One region of the Nocardioides sp. NPDC057577 genome, then DNA from elsewhere that is predicted to be linked to it. Evidence: riboswitches for the same ligand, from Rfam matches in the RefSeq annotation. Region 1 holds a riboswitch; each other region holds the start of a gene.
What was found. A riboswitch is a leader RNA that binds a small molecule or an ion and turns the genes downstream of it on or off. The one in region 1 is predicted to bind cobalamin.

Region 1 (4,765 bases):
GTCGTGAGCACGGCCGCGTGGTCCACCCCGGGCGACTTTCGCTCGGACCCGCAGCAGCAACCGCGGCATACGGTCAGCGTCGGCCGCCCGAGGGCCGAGTCGCTCATCCTTCGCAGGCCTCGCAGTCCGGGCCGTTCTCGATCGCACAGACCGCGGCGTCGCTCCAGTCGTCCCAGGTCAGGTCGTCGATGGCGTCGGTGGCCTCAGTGGTCGGGTTCTCGTTCATGCTCATGCCTCTCCGTCGAACTGGGTCAGTTGGTGCGGGTCTGCTTGCTGGCCTGGATCCCGGCCCGCGAGCGCAGGTAGTACAGGCTCTTGATGTTCGGGTCGAGCAGCGCGAGCTTGTGGATCTTGCTGATGTATTGAGGCGTCGCGTCGGCCTGGAAGAACAGGTTCAGCGACTGCGACTGATCGATGTAGGCCTGGCGGTCCGAGGCCCGGGCGAGCAGGATCTCCTGGTCGATCTCGTAGCCGGTCTTGAAGACGTCCTTCTCGTGCTCGTCGAGCCAGGTGACGTGCTGCACGGAACCGCCGTTGTCGATGATGTCGGAGATGTGCTCCTGGTCGTAGACGCCGCGCTCCTTCATCACCTCGACGAGGTTCTGGTTGGCTCGCGGCATCTCACCGGCCGAGGTGGTCTGGTTCCAGACGTTGGCGACGTACGGCTCGATGCCCTGGCTGGTGCCGCCGACGATCACCGCGGTGCTCATCGTCGGCGCGATCGCCATCAGGTGGGAGTTGCGCCGCCCGACGCACCACTCCGGGATGCCCGCGGCCGAGCCCATCCACCTCGACGCGGCGTCCGCGCTCGACGAGATCCGCTCGAAGATGTCCTTGTTGAGCGCCGCCGCCTTGTCCGACTCGAACGGCACCCGCTGCTTCTGCAGGTAGTCGTGGTAGCCCATCACGCCGAGCCCCAGGCTGCGGGCCTTCTCGGTGTAGCGCACCGCCCGCTCCAGACCACGGATCGTGCGGGCCTTGCGCAGGAACGCCTCGGCGACCGCGTCCAGGAAGACGGTCGCGACGTACGCCGTGTCCTGGTCCTTCCACTCGTCATAGGTCGACAGGTTCAGCGAGGAGAGCACGCAGGTGTAGGAGTGGTCCTCGTCGGAGAAGAGGGTGATCTCCGAGCACAGGTTGGAGGCCTTGTTCTCCAGCCCGTTGGCCTTGTAGGACTCGGTCTGGGCCGCGTTGACGGTGTCGACCTTCCAGATGTAGCCCTTGCCGAGCACCACCCGGATCTTCAGCACCCGCTGGTAGCGCTCGAGCGCGTCCTTGTCGCCGGCCAGCATCCGGTCGATGAACGCCTGGCTGAAGATCCAGCCGATGTTCTTGTTGGCCGGCTCGCGGAAGATCAGGTCGGCGAGCTCGTAGAAGTCCGGGTGGTCCACCGGCAGGTAGCCCGCCCAGGAGCCGCGCCGGGTGGCGCCCTGGCTGATCTGGTTGGTCATCTCCACGAAGTTGCAGAAGACCGGGACCACGCCGTTGGCCTTGCCGTTGTCGGAGAACTTCGCGCCCCGGGGCCGGACGTCGCCGAGGTAGGCCGAGGTGCCGAACCCGTTCTGCGACAGGATCGCCGCCTCCTTGAGGGTCTCGTAGAAGCCCCAGACCGAGTCCTCCACGTAGGAGCCCTCGCACGAGACCGGCAGGCCGCGGTCGGTGCCCAGGTTGGAGAGCACCGGCGTCGACGGCGAGAGCCAGCCGTTCCAGATCGCCTCGAAGAACGGCTCCTGCCAGGAGACGCCGTCCTCGCGGGGGTACATCTCGTCGGCGAGGTCGCCGGCGGTGGCCGCGATGGTCTCGTAGCGCTCCCGGACGCTCTGGTCGGCCACGGTGTATTTGGCCTTGAACATCGCGTAGCCCGCGGTGGTCATGAAGGCGGGCACGGTGCCCGAAGCCTGCAGCGCCTTGCGCTCGGCGGAGAGTGCTTCCCAGCTGTTGTCACTCATCAGGCTGTTACTCATTAGAAGCTGAACTCCGTCTCGCCGATGTTGCGGTTGTATTCGTTGCCGGTGACCTGGAAGAAGTCGTGGAACTGGGTGCCGTTGATGCCGCTGTAGAACCACTCGGCGATCGGGTTGTCCTCGACCCCGAACAGCGGCTCCATCCGCATGTTCTCCAGCGTCATGTCGACCCGGGACTTCACGAAGGCCTCCAGGTCGGCCTGGTCGATGCCGGTGATGGGCCCGTGGGCGAAGAGCATCTCGACGATCCGGGCCTCGTGGGCGTAGAGGTGCTCGGCGACGCCGCGGACGCGCTCGAACAGGTCGGAGCGCTCGGCCTCGAACTTGTCGGCCGGGACGGTGGCGGCGTACTCGTCCAGGGTGGTGTTGAACAGCCAGGCGCCGCCGGTGGCGTGCAGGTTCTCGTCGCGGGCGGAGAAGTTGATGCCGCTGATCACGTTCTGCAGCAGGTTCTTCCCGCCGGACTGGAAGTGCTTGAGGAAGGCGAAGTTGGAGTAGAGGACGCAGTTCTCCATCAGCGTGAAGACGCTCAGCGCGTAGAGCAGGTCCTCGTCGGCGATCGCGTCCCACACGAAGGCGATCCGCTCGGCCAGCACCGGGTCGTTCTTGTAGGAGTCGTAGAACTCCTCGGTGTCGATCATCAGGGTCTTGTTGAGCTTGGCGTAGAACGGCGCGTGCATGTTCAGCTCGGCGAACGAGAAGGCGTTGGTCATCATCTGGACCTCAGGCCGCGGGAAGGAGTGGAAGAGCCGGTCGCCCCACACCTCGCCGCCGAGGATCAGCTCGTAGATGGTGAACAGTTTCAGCGTCGTCTTGACCGCGGCCTGCTCGGCGTCGGTCATGTTGACCAGGAAGTCCTGCTTGTCGTTCTCGACCGGGATCTCCTCGGCCGTCCAGAAGATGCTCCGCTGCTTCTTGGCCAGGTCCTCGGCCATCGGATAGTCGAAGACGTACGCCGACTTCTCCGTGCGGATCGGTAGACCCTCGGTGTCGATCAAGCCCCATGCCCCCTTGTTCAGGCGGGCCCCGCGGCCCGCTGGATGTCTCGTGCATCCGTGCCGGGGCAGGAGAGGACGGCGTCGTACGCTCGATCCCCTGACCTTCCCTCGAGGTCGCGGACCCCACCATGAGGTGGGCACTGGCAGGTCTTCGGACTCGTGGGCGTCATCGTGCTCGGTCCTAGTGGCCGTCGCTTCCCAGGAGCATGGCTTGCTCCCAGTGCTTCGTGACGGCGGTCGTTCCCACTCACCGCTGCGGGGCAGTCCCGGACTCACACCGGGTTCCCTCTTGCCTCTCCCGCCCCGTCGCCGAGGAAGGAGAACCAGCTGCGAGGACCACTATATGCGGGAATTACACCAATGCAACTTCCTAGATCTTGTGCTTCGCCGTGTCGTCGGAAACATCCCCGGCACCGGTTCGGCGACCCGTGCTAGCCTCGGCGCCGAGTCGAACGCATCCTGATGGATGCCAGGGAACTCCGGTGTGAATCCGGGACTGGCGCGCAGCGGTGAGGGCGACGGCGATGCTGAGAAGCCACTGGGGACGAGTCCCTGGGAAGGCGGCCTCGCCGGGTGAACCCGAGTCCGAAAACCTGTCGGCTCAGATGTACGTCACGGCCCTCGCGACCAGGGTCCAGAGGACCTGAGAGGCCGACCGCCGTGGAAGACCGTGCCCGTGCTCGCGCCCGTGCTCGTGCCGGGAGACGACGCGTCCCGTTCCTACCGCTGGTGGCCGGGTTGCTGCTCGCCTCGGCGATGAGCGTGGTGGCGTCCCTGGCGTTCGGCTCCGAGCACATCCCGCTGACCGAGGTCGTCGCCACGGTCACCGACCGGCTCGAGGGGGAGGCCACCGGGAGATGGGACGTGATCGTGTGGGAGCTGCGGCTGCCGCGCGCGCTGATGGCGCTCGTCGTGGGCGCCGGGCTGGCCGTCGCCGGCGCCGGCATGCAGACCCTGGTACGCAACCCGCTGGCCGACCCGTTCCTGCTCGGCATCAGCTCCGGTGCAGCCGTGGGGGCGACGGCGGCGATCACCACCGGCGCCCTGGTCGGCTTCGGGATCTACGCGGTCTCGACCGGTGCCCTGCTCGGAGCGATCGGGGCAGCGCTGCTGGTCTGGCTGGTGGCGACCGCGCAGGGCGGACTGACCCCGATCCGGCTGGTGCTCTCCGGGGTGGTGCTCTCCTCGGGGCTCTCCGCGATCGCCTCCTTCCTGGTCTTCGCCAGCGACGACCCGCGGGCCGCGAACTCGGTGATGTTCTGGATGCTCGGCAGCGTCGGCGGCGCCAGCTGGGAGAAGTTGTGGGTGCCTGCGATCGTCGGTCTCGTGCTTGCCGCCGGGATGCTGGCGCTGCACCGGTGGCTGGACGCGCTCGCCGCCGGGCCGGAGACCGCGGCAGCGCTCGGCGTCAACGTCGCGGCGCTGCGCGGCGCCCTGTTCGTCGGCCTCTCGGTGCTGGTCGGGGTGCTGGTCGCGGTGAGCGGCGGGATCGGGTTCGTCGGCCTGATCGTGCCGCACGCCGCCAGGCTGCTCGTCGGGGCCCGGCACCGGGTGGTGCTCCCGGTCGCGGCGCTGGGCGGCGGGCTCTTCCTGCTGTGGGTCGATGTGCTCGCGCGGATGGTGGCCCGACCGCAGGAGATCCCGCTGGGGGTGGTCACCGGCGTCGTCGGTGCACCGCTCTTCCTGCTGCTGATGGGCCGGAGCCGCTACCGGTTCGGTGGTGAGCGATGAGTGGGCGCGGCGGCGCGGGGCCGGTGCTGCGGCTGCGCGGGGTCGGGGCCCGTCTGGGCGAGCGTGAGGTGC
Region 2 (4,558 bases), on a different contig from region 1:
GACCTGCCGGTAGGTCCGGGTGACCACGCTGCCTGGCACGACGCTGCCGGCGAAGAGCAGGTTTCCGGCAGCGAAGCAGACCCAGCCGACCCAGCCGCTGCCGAGCGGGATCACCGCTGCCCCGATCGCACCGAGCAGGCCCTCGAACATCAGCACCCTGGCAGAGCCGAATCGACGAACCAGCCAGGGTGTGATCGCGGCGAAGACCAGCGAGCCGATGCCCTCGGAGGCGAGCAGGATGCCGACGAGACCGGGCGGGGTGTCGAGCTCGTGGACCAGGTAGTAGGCGAACAACGCGAGCTGAACCCCGCATACGAAGTTGACCACACAGGCCCACCACGTGGCCGGCGCCATCACCGGGTGCCGGGTCACGAACCGCCAGCCCTCGGCCACCATCGATGCGATCGACTCCGAGGTGTCGCCCTGGGGCTGACGACGCTCGGGAAGCCGTTGCAGCAGGATCGCCGAGCCGAGGTACGAGAGGGCATCGACGAACAGCGCGGGGACGGCGCCGATCACCTGGACAAGCACACCGCCGAGCGACGGCCCACCCAGCTGGGTCGCGGCGTGAGTGCCGGAGATGAGGCTGTTCCGGCTGGTCAGCTGCTCTTTCGGGACCACGCTCGGCAGGAACGTCGTATTCGCGGCGAAGAAGAGCACCTCGGCGAAGTTGACCGCGAGTGCGACGACCAGCAGCTGAACCAGCGTGAGGCCACCTGCCCACCACACCAACGGAACACTGAGGATCGCGGCGGCGCGCGCGAGATCCGCGAGGACCTGTACGCGGCGCAACGGGAGTCGCTGCACGATCGCGCCCGCGGGCAGGCCGATGAGGATCCAGGAGAGATACCCGGCCGCCGCGAGCAGCCCCATCTCGAACGCGCTCGCCCCCAGCACCGTCACCGCGGTCAGCGGCAATGCGACGGCAGTGACCGCGGTCCCTACGCCGCTCAAGGTGCCGGCGGACCAGTAAAGCCAGAATGACCGCGCCACGCGGCGTACCTCTTCCATCCGAGCCCTTCCGGGTGAGTTCCAAATTGGAACTATATGCAACCATGTATGCGTCGAGGCCGCCACCCGAATTGCCCGACCGACCAAGGAGACGCCGATGCGCCGCGATGACCTCACCGACGCCGACTGCGGGATCGCGCAGGCGCTCGGCGTCATCGGCGACTGGCAGAGCCTGCTGATCGTGCGCGAGTGCGCCGCCGGGGTGACCCGGTTCGACGGCCTGGTCCGTGAGCTCGGGCTCAGCCGCCGCGCGCTCACAGAGCGGCTCAACTCGCTCGTCGCCGACGGCGTCCTCGCCAAGCACGCCTACACCGACCGCCCGCTGCGCTACGACTACCAGCTGACCGGGCGCGGCCGCGGGCTACTGCCCGTCCTGGTCGCTCTCCAGGAGTGGGGAACGCGGTACGTCATGGGCGACGGCACCCTGACCGCGACCGCCGGACCGGACGAGGAGCGCCGCCTCGAGGACCTGCTGGGCACGACGCCGCCGGACGTCGAGATCACCTCGCACCGCGACACCCGCCTCCACATGACCGGCGAGGACACCTGGACCGTCGCCTTCTTCTTCCCCGGTGCCTATGCGCCGAAGAGCCACGGCTACCCCCCGGGCTGGGGCGATATCCCCGGGACCCGGGGCTGCACGCTGGAGTGCCAGACCTACGCCGAGCACTACTCCGACTTCACGACGCTCGGCGCCCGCGTGGTCGGGGTGAGCACCCAGCGCCCCGACCAGCTGGCCGCGTTCGCGGAACATGCCGACCTGCCGTACGACCTCGCCTCGGACGCCGACGGGGTTGCCGCAGGCGCCTACCGGCTGCCGGTCTTCCGTGCCGGCGGCGCTGACCGGCTCAAGAGGGTCTCCCTTCTCCTGGACCCGGCCGGCGTCGTGCGGCACGTCCAGGCCCCGATCACCGACCCGGGCGGATCAGTCGAAGACATGCTCACTGTTCTCCGCGAACGAACTTCCGCCACCGACGCTACCGGCCCGAGGACGCAGCAGCCCAGGAGGTAGGCTGCGAGCACGCTCGTGGCGCAGGAACCCGGTGAGAGTCCGGGGCGGTTCCGCCACTGTGATGTCACTCCCAGGATCGGGCGTGACACAGCCAGACACTGGCCGCGGGCTATCCGACCGATCGACGGGGCGAGAACCCCTAGGAGGACCCGGCATGGCCGACCCTGCACGCGTACGCATCGCCCTTCTGTCCACCTCGGACACCGACCTGCTCTCGGCCCGTGCCAGCGGCGCCGACTACGCCTGGGCGAACCCGTCGCGGGCGACCGACCTCGAGGCCGTCGTGGCCGGCGTCGACCTGGTGGTCTTCCGGCTCCTCGGCTCGCCGACGGACCTGTGGGACGGGCTGAGGGCCGTCAAGGAGCGCGGCACCCCGGTGGTCGTCCTCGGCGGCGAGCAGCAGCCGAGCGCCGAGCTGATGGAGCACTCCACGGTCCCGATGGGTGTCGCCGCGGAGGCACACCGCTATCTCGCCGAGGGCGGACCGGGGAACCTCGCCCAGCTGCACGCGTTCCTCTCCGACACGGTGCTGCTGACCGGGTTCGGGTTCGAGCCGCCGGCGGAGGTGCCCGCATGGGGGTTCGCTGAACGTGTTGGTCTCGACACGCCTCCGCCTAGCGGCTCCGGCGGCTCGACCAGCGAGAAGGCGCGGATCGGGGTGCTCTACTACCGCGCCCACGAGACCAGCGGGAACACCGCGTTCGCGCACGCGCTGGCCGATGCCATCGACGCGACCGGAGCGGCCACCGGCGTACCCGTCTTCGCGGGCTCGCTCCGTTCTGCCCCCGACGACCTCTACGAGGCGCTCGGCACCCTGGACGCGCTGATCGTGACCGTGCTCGCGGCCGGCGGCTCGGTCCCCGCCTCGGCGAGCGCCGGTGGCGAGGACGAGGCCTGGGACGTGGAGCGGATGGCGGCGCTCGACATCCCGGTGCTCCAGGGCCTGTGCCTGACCAGCTCGCGCGCGGAGTGGGAGGCCTCCGACGACGGCGTCACGCCCCTCGACTCGGCCAACCAGATCGCGATCCCCGAGTTCGACGGGCGGATCATCACCGCGCCGTTCTCGTTCAAGGAGCTCGACGAGCAGGGTCTCCCCCACTACGTCGCCGACCCCGAGCGCACGGCCCGAGTGGCCAGGATCGCGGTCAACCATGCCCGGCTGCGACACACCCCCAACGGCGAGAAGCGCCTCGCGCTCGTCCTCTCCGCCTACCCGACCAAGCACGCCCGCATCGGCAACGCGGTCGGCCTCGACACCCCGGTCTCCGCGATCCGGATGCTCCGTCGCCTCCGCGAGGAGGGCTATGACCTGGGCACCGACAACGAGGTCGTACGCCTCCTCGACGGGGTTGACGACACCGCTGCCGGCGATGCGCTGATCCACGCGCTGATCGCCGCGGGCGGTCAGGACGAGGAGTGGCTGACCAACGCGCAGCTGACCGACGCCCACGTCCGGATCTCGAAGGCAGACTACGACGAGTGGACCAAGGATCTCCCCGCTGACCTGCGCGAACAGATGGTCGAGACCTGGGGTCCGACGCCGGGCAACCTGTTCGTCAACGACGACGGCGAGCTCGTCCTGGCCACCCTCCAGGCCGGCAACATCGTCATCCTGATCCAGCCGCCGCGCGGGTTCGGCGAGAACCCGGTGGCGATCTACCACGACCCGGACCTTCCCCCGTCGCACCACTATCTGGGCGCCTACCGCTGGCTGGAGAACGGCTTCCGCGCCGACGCCGTCGTCCATCTCGGCAAGCACGGCTCGATGGAGTGGCTGCCCGGCAAGAACGCCGCGCTCTCGGCGTCCTGCGGCCCGGACGCGGCCATCGGCAACATGCCGCTGATCTACCCGTTCCTGGTCAACGACCCCGGCGAGGGTGCCCAGGCGAAGCGCCGTGCGCACGCCACGATCATCGACCACCTGGTGCCGCCGATGGCGCGCGCGGAGTCCTACGGCGACATCGCGCGGCTGGAGTCGCTGATGGAGGAGTACGACCGGATCTCCTCCATGGACCCCGCCAAGCTGCCCGCCATCCGTGGCGAGATCTGGCAGCTGATGAAGGCCGCCGAGCTCCACCGCGACCTCGGCATGGAGGAGCGGCCGGAGGACGACGACTTCGACGACTTCATGCTCCACATCGACGGCTGGCTCTGCGAGATCAAGGACGCCCAGATCCGCGACGGGCTGCATGTGCTCGGTGCCGCGCCGGCGGGTGAGGCCCGCGTCAACCTGGTGCTCTCGATCCTGCGCGCCTCGCAGGTCTGGGGCGGTGTCGGCGGTGCCGTGGCCGGCCTGCGGGCGGCGCTCGGGCTCAAGGAGGGCGCCGACACCCGCGCGGTCGACGAGATCGAGACCCAGGCTCGCGGCCTGGTGGAGCGGATGGACGCGGCCGGCTGGGACCCGGCCGTCGCCGGCACCCTCCACGACGACCCGGCCGTGCAGCAGGTGCTCGTCTTCGCCGCCGAGCAGGTGGTACCGCGGCTGAACGGGACGACCGACGAGCTGTCCGCGATCCTGCACGCGCTGGACGGTGG
Region 3 (4,558 bases), on a different contig from region 1:
GGAGCGGAGGCTCGACCGACGGGAGTCGGGGTCGGGGCGGAGTCGCCGGTCACCACGATGAGGGAGAAGTACGGCACGGAGGACGGGTCGACGTCGGCCACCGGAAGCCAGCGCTCCTCGGGCTGCGAGGCACGCTCGACGTACCAGGCACCCTCGAGCCGCCCGGCAGCCGCGAGCGCGGAACGGACCGCGGGGAAGGTCCGGCCGAGCTTCATGATGATCGCCGCCTCGGTGTCGGCCAGCCGACGGGCGAGCTCGGGCTCGGGCAGCGTTCCCGGCAGGACCGTGAGCACGTCGGTCTGGCGCACCAGCGGGGTGGAGACCGCGGCGGTGGCTGCTGCGAAGGCGGGCACGCCCGGCACGACGGAGGTCTCGTAGACCTCCTTGAACCGGTCGTGGAGATACATCGAGGAGCCGTAGAAGAGCGGGTCGCCCTCGGCGAGCAGGACGACGTCGCGGCCGGCGTCGAGGTGAGCGGAGAGTCGGACCGCGCAGGACTCGTAGAACTCGGCCATCGCCCCGACATAGCCGCCCGGGTGCGAGGTGGTCCCGGTGGTGACCGGGTAGCGCAGCTCCTCCTCGATCGCCTCCGCCGGGATCAGCGAGGACGCGATCCGGCGGGCGTGCGACTGCTTGCGCACCCCGGCGTGGTAGGCGACCACAGGTGCCGCGCCGATCAGCCGGGCGGCCTTGAGGGTGATCAGCTCGGGGTCGCCCGGGCCGATCCCGACGACGGTGAAGCTCCCACGGATCGGAGTGCTCATTCCTGCTCCTGGGCGAGTGCGTTGAGGGCGGAGGAGGTCATCGCGGAGCCGCCACGACGACCCCGGACGGTGACGAAGGGGATGTCGATCCCGTGATCGGCGGCGAACGAGGCGAGCGCCTCCTTGGACTCGGCCGCGCCGATGAAGCCGACCGGACAGCCGACGATCGCGGCCGGCCGCGGGCCGCCGTCGAGGATCATCTCGAGCAGATGGAAGAGCGCCGTCGGGGCGTTGCCGATGGCGACCACCGCACCCTCGAGGTAGGGCTCCCACAGGGACAGCGCGGCGGCGGTGCGGGTCGTCCCCCACATCCGGGCCAGCTCCGGGACCCGGTCGTCACCGAGCATGCAGAGCACCTCGTTGGCACGCGGGAGCCGGCTGCGCGTGACCCCGGTCGCGACCATCGTCGCGTCGCACAGGATCGGCGCCCCGGCCTCCAGGGCACTCCGCGCGGCCTTCACCAGGCCGGGGTGGATGACCAGGTCGGCGGCGAGGTCGACCTGCCCGCTGCCGTGGATCATCCGCACCGCGAGCCGCTCGGCGTCGGCCGGGACCGCGGAGAGGTCGGCCTCGCGCCGGATGGTCGCGAAGGAGTCGACGTAGATCGCCGGACCCTGGTCGATGTAGTCGTAGCGCCGGGTCGGACGGACCTGCGGCGAGGGCACGAGTACGCCGCGCCACGGCGTCACCACGAGAGCCGGCGCCCGCTCGGCCAGCGCCGTGACCGCCGCCCGGTCCAGGGTCCCCTCGGCAAAGCCGACGTGCTCGCCGCCGGGCACCTCACCGAACCCGAGCTCCGTGGCCGGCGCCGGCACCCGGGCGTCGGCTGCGACCGGCTCGACCATCGGTGCGTCGAGCTCGGCGACATGCCAGGGCGCGGACGGCCCCTCGCCGCGTACGTCCAGGAAGCGGGCAGCGAGCGAGACCAACCGGTAGGCGGCCTCGGCGAGCGGCACGACCGGCCCCCACGAGTCACCGACCCGGAGCTGACCCTCAGCCGCGGAGAGCGCCACCACGCCCAGGTCGCACTCCCGTGAGACCAGGTCGCCGCGGCCGTCGTCGAGCACGAAGAGGAACCGCCCCGGCAGCGCGGCCAGACGGGGCGAGGCGCACAGCAGCCTGTCCAGCGACGCCGCGACGCCGCGCAGGTCGGCCCGTCCCCCGGCGAGCCCGGTCTGCGGGGAGACCATCACGTTGCGTACGAGCTCATGGGTCTGCGCCGGCACCAGACCGGTCGCCTTCAGCGCGGTGAGCACCTCACCCGGGAGCGCGCCGTCGACGGAGGGCAGGCCGCGCACCTGCAGGTTGGCGCGGCCGGTGAGATGGATCCGTCCGTCGCCGTAGGTCTCCGCCACGGAGATCAGCGAGAGCAGCGCGGCGGAGGAGACGGACCCGCCGATCAGCCGCAGCCGCACCAGCAGGCCGTCCTCGGCCGCCCACGGACGACCGACTCCGGGGCACCGGTCGGTTCGGACTCGCGACATCAGGACACCTGCTCTGCGTCATGTGCCCTTGCGCGGGGCACGTGGTGACCTGGCGGCGGATGCCGCCAGAGCCAGCAGGTCTTCGGACTCGGAATCGATCGGAGCGGAGCGCCTTCCCGGAGCCAGGCTCCAGTGACTGCCCTCCTCGGAAGGAGTGCGTGCCCCGCCCGTCATCCTCACCGCTGCGCGTCAGTCCCGGACTTTCACCGGGTTCCCTGACCCCATCAGGCATGGAGTACGACTGGCAGGGCGAGACTACCCACTTGCGGACACGGCACCGAATTGCTCGCCCTCCGGCCGCCGGTTGTGCCAGGGTTCGCCTACTCGGAACCTCCCGGCGCCACCCCACAGATGGAGTCCCCCGTGACAGGCTCGGTTCATCGGCAGCTGCTCGTTCTCGCGCCCATCTCGGCGCTCGCACTCAGCCTGACGGCCTGCGCCACGACCTCGGAGTCGAAGGTCTCGATCGGTCTGGTGGTGCCGACCTCCGGCGTCCACAAGTCGATCGGCACCGACATGTCCCGGGGCTTCGACCTCTACCTCGACCAGCACGGCGGGAAGCTGGGCGGCCGGCTGATCGACGTCGTCGAGGCCGACGAGGGCGACCGGACCGAGATCGGCGTCGCCGCGGTGACCAGGCTGATCCAGGACGACGAGGTCCAGGCGGTCGTCGGGGTGGTGAGCTCGGAGACGGCGCTGGCGGCCAAGGACGTGGCGATCAACAGCGAGACGCCGCTGATCGTGACCGGCGCCGGTGCCGACGGGTTCGCCGACGGGTCCGACTACCTGTGGCGTACGTCCTCGACCAACACGGACCTGGGCAGCGCGCTCGGGAAGGCGGTCGCCCAGGGGACCGACCGGGGCTCGGCGTACGTCATCGGCTCCGACGACGCGACCGGTCATGAGTTCTCCGACAGCTTCATGATCGCCCTCGAGGCGTCCGGCAGCACCGTGGCGGGTCAGAGCTACACCCCGGCGGGGGTGACCGAGGAGTGGTCGGGTCTCTTCGACAAGGTGAAGGAGTCGGGCGCGGACGCGATCTTCGCCGCCTATGCCGGGAAGGAGGCGGAGGCGTTCGTGACGCAGTACCGCGAGTCGGGTCTGGCCAAGCGCATCCGGCTCTACGGCCCGGGGTTCCTCACCGAGGGCGACGTGCTGTCCGCGCTGGGCGGCGCGGCATCCGGCGTGCGGACCGCGCTGCACTACAGCGACACGATGGACTCGCTGATGAACGACGCCTTCGTGAAGGACTACCGCAAGGCGTACGACGCCACCCCGACGGTCTACTCGGTGCAGGCCTACGACGCCGCGGCCGCGCTCGACAAGGCGCTCGGCCTCTCCGACGACGTCAACCGCAATGAGGTCGCCGACTCCCTCGGGTCGGTCGGCACCATCGTCAGCCCCCGCGGGAACTGGTCCTTCGACCCCAACCACAACCCCGACCAGCCCTACTTCCTGCGGGTGGTCAGGGGCACTGCCGCCGGCCCCCGCAACGTGGTCCTGCAGGAGATCACCTCACCGGGCAGCTGACTCCGACCGCAGCTCGGCCCGGGTCGCGGCCAGCTCCTCGCGTACGGCGGTGAGGTCCTCGCGCAACGAGGTGAGGATGGCCATCATCTCGGCGTCGGACTCCTCCTCGTGCTCGGCGAGAGTCTCGACGCTCTCCATGCCGGAGACGACCACGGCGAGGAAGAGATTGAGGACCGCGAAGGTCATCACCAGGATGAAGACGACGAAGAAGATCCAGGCGGAGGGGTCCTCGGCCATCACCTCGCGGGCGATGTCGGGCCAGGCCTCCCCGGTCATGGTCTGGAACAGCGTGAACGCACTGGTGCCGAGGTCGCCGAAGTACTCCGGAGCGATCGAGCCGTAGAGGTTGGTCGAGATGACCACCGCGACGTACATCATCAGCCCCAGCAGCCCAGCGACCGCGCCCATCCCCGGCACCGCTTTGATCAGGCCGTCGACGACGCGACGCATGGACGGGACCGAGTTGACCAGGCGCAGCACGCGCAGGATCCGCAGCGCCCGCAGCACCGACATCGGTCCGGTCGCGGGCACCAGCGCGATCGCGACGATCACGGTGTCGAAGATGTTCCACGGGTCGAGGAAGAACCTGGGGCCGTACGCCACCAGCCGCAGCACCAGCTCGACGACGAAGACCCCGAGGAGCACGCTGTCGAGCAGCGCCAGCTCGTGGGCGAGATGTTCGGGGACCATCGTCTCCACGCCGAGGACCACCGCGTTGAGGATGATCACCCCGATGATCACCTTCTGGAACGTGTCGTCATCGACCAGCGCGCGGATCCG

Region 2: it holds a riboswitch for cobalamin, as region 1 does, so the genes downstream of both, cobN (cobaltochelatase subunit CobN) here and ACFU7D_RS28515 (ribonucleotide-diphosphate reductase subunit beta) in region 1, are expected to answer to the same signal.
Region 3: it holds a riboswitch for cobalamin, as region 1 does, so the genes downstream of both, ACFU7D_RS28655 (nitrite reductase) here and ACFU7D_RS28515 (ribonucleotide-diphosphate reductase subunit beta) in region 1, are expected to answer to the same signal.

The regions. Positions count from the first base shown of each region.
Region 1 is NZ_JBHVGB010000266.1:279-5,043, reverse strand. It holds gene ACFU7D_RS28525 (hypothetical protein) at 104-232, opposite strand; gene ACFU7D_RS28520 (ribonucleotide reductase N-terminal alpha domain-containing protein) at 252-1,949, opposite strand; gene ACFU7D_RS28515 (ribonucleotide-diphosphate reductase subunit beta) at 1,964-2,962, opposite strand; cobalamin riboswitch at 3,087-3,305, opposite strand; cobalamin riboswitch at 3,395-3,578, shown strand; gene ACFU7D_RS28510 (FecCD family ABC transporter permease) at 3,719-4,693, shown strand; partial or broken gene ACFU7D_RS28505 (ATP-binding cassette domain-containing protein) at 4,690-4,765, shown strand, end outside.
Region 2 is NZ_JBHVGB010000100.1:3,613-8,170, reverse strand. It holds gene ACFU7D_RS18710 (MFS transporter) at 1-993, opposite strand, end outside; gene ACFU7D_RS18705 (winged helix-turn-helix transcriptional regulator) at 1,109-2,023, shown strand; cobalamin riboswitch at 2,001-2,145, shown strand; gene cobN (cobaltochelatase subunit CobN) at 2,178-4,558, shown strand, end outside.
Region 3 is NZ_JBHVGB010000273.1:229-4,786, reverse strand. It holds partial or broken gene ACFU7D_RS28665 (precorrin-2 C(20)-methyltransferase) at 1-764, opposite strand, end outside; gene ACFU7D_RS28660 (precorrin-8X methylmutase) at 761-1,429, opposite strand; partial or broken gene ACFU7D_RS28655 (nitrite reductase) at 2,060-2,248, opposite strand; cobalamin riboswitch at 2,304-2,509, opposite strand; gene ACFU7D_RS28650 (ABC transporter substrate-binding protein) at 2,612-3,778, shown strand; gene ACFU7D_RS28645 (ion transporter) at 3,764-4,558, opposite strand, start outside.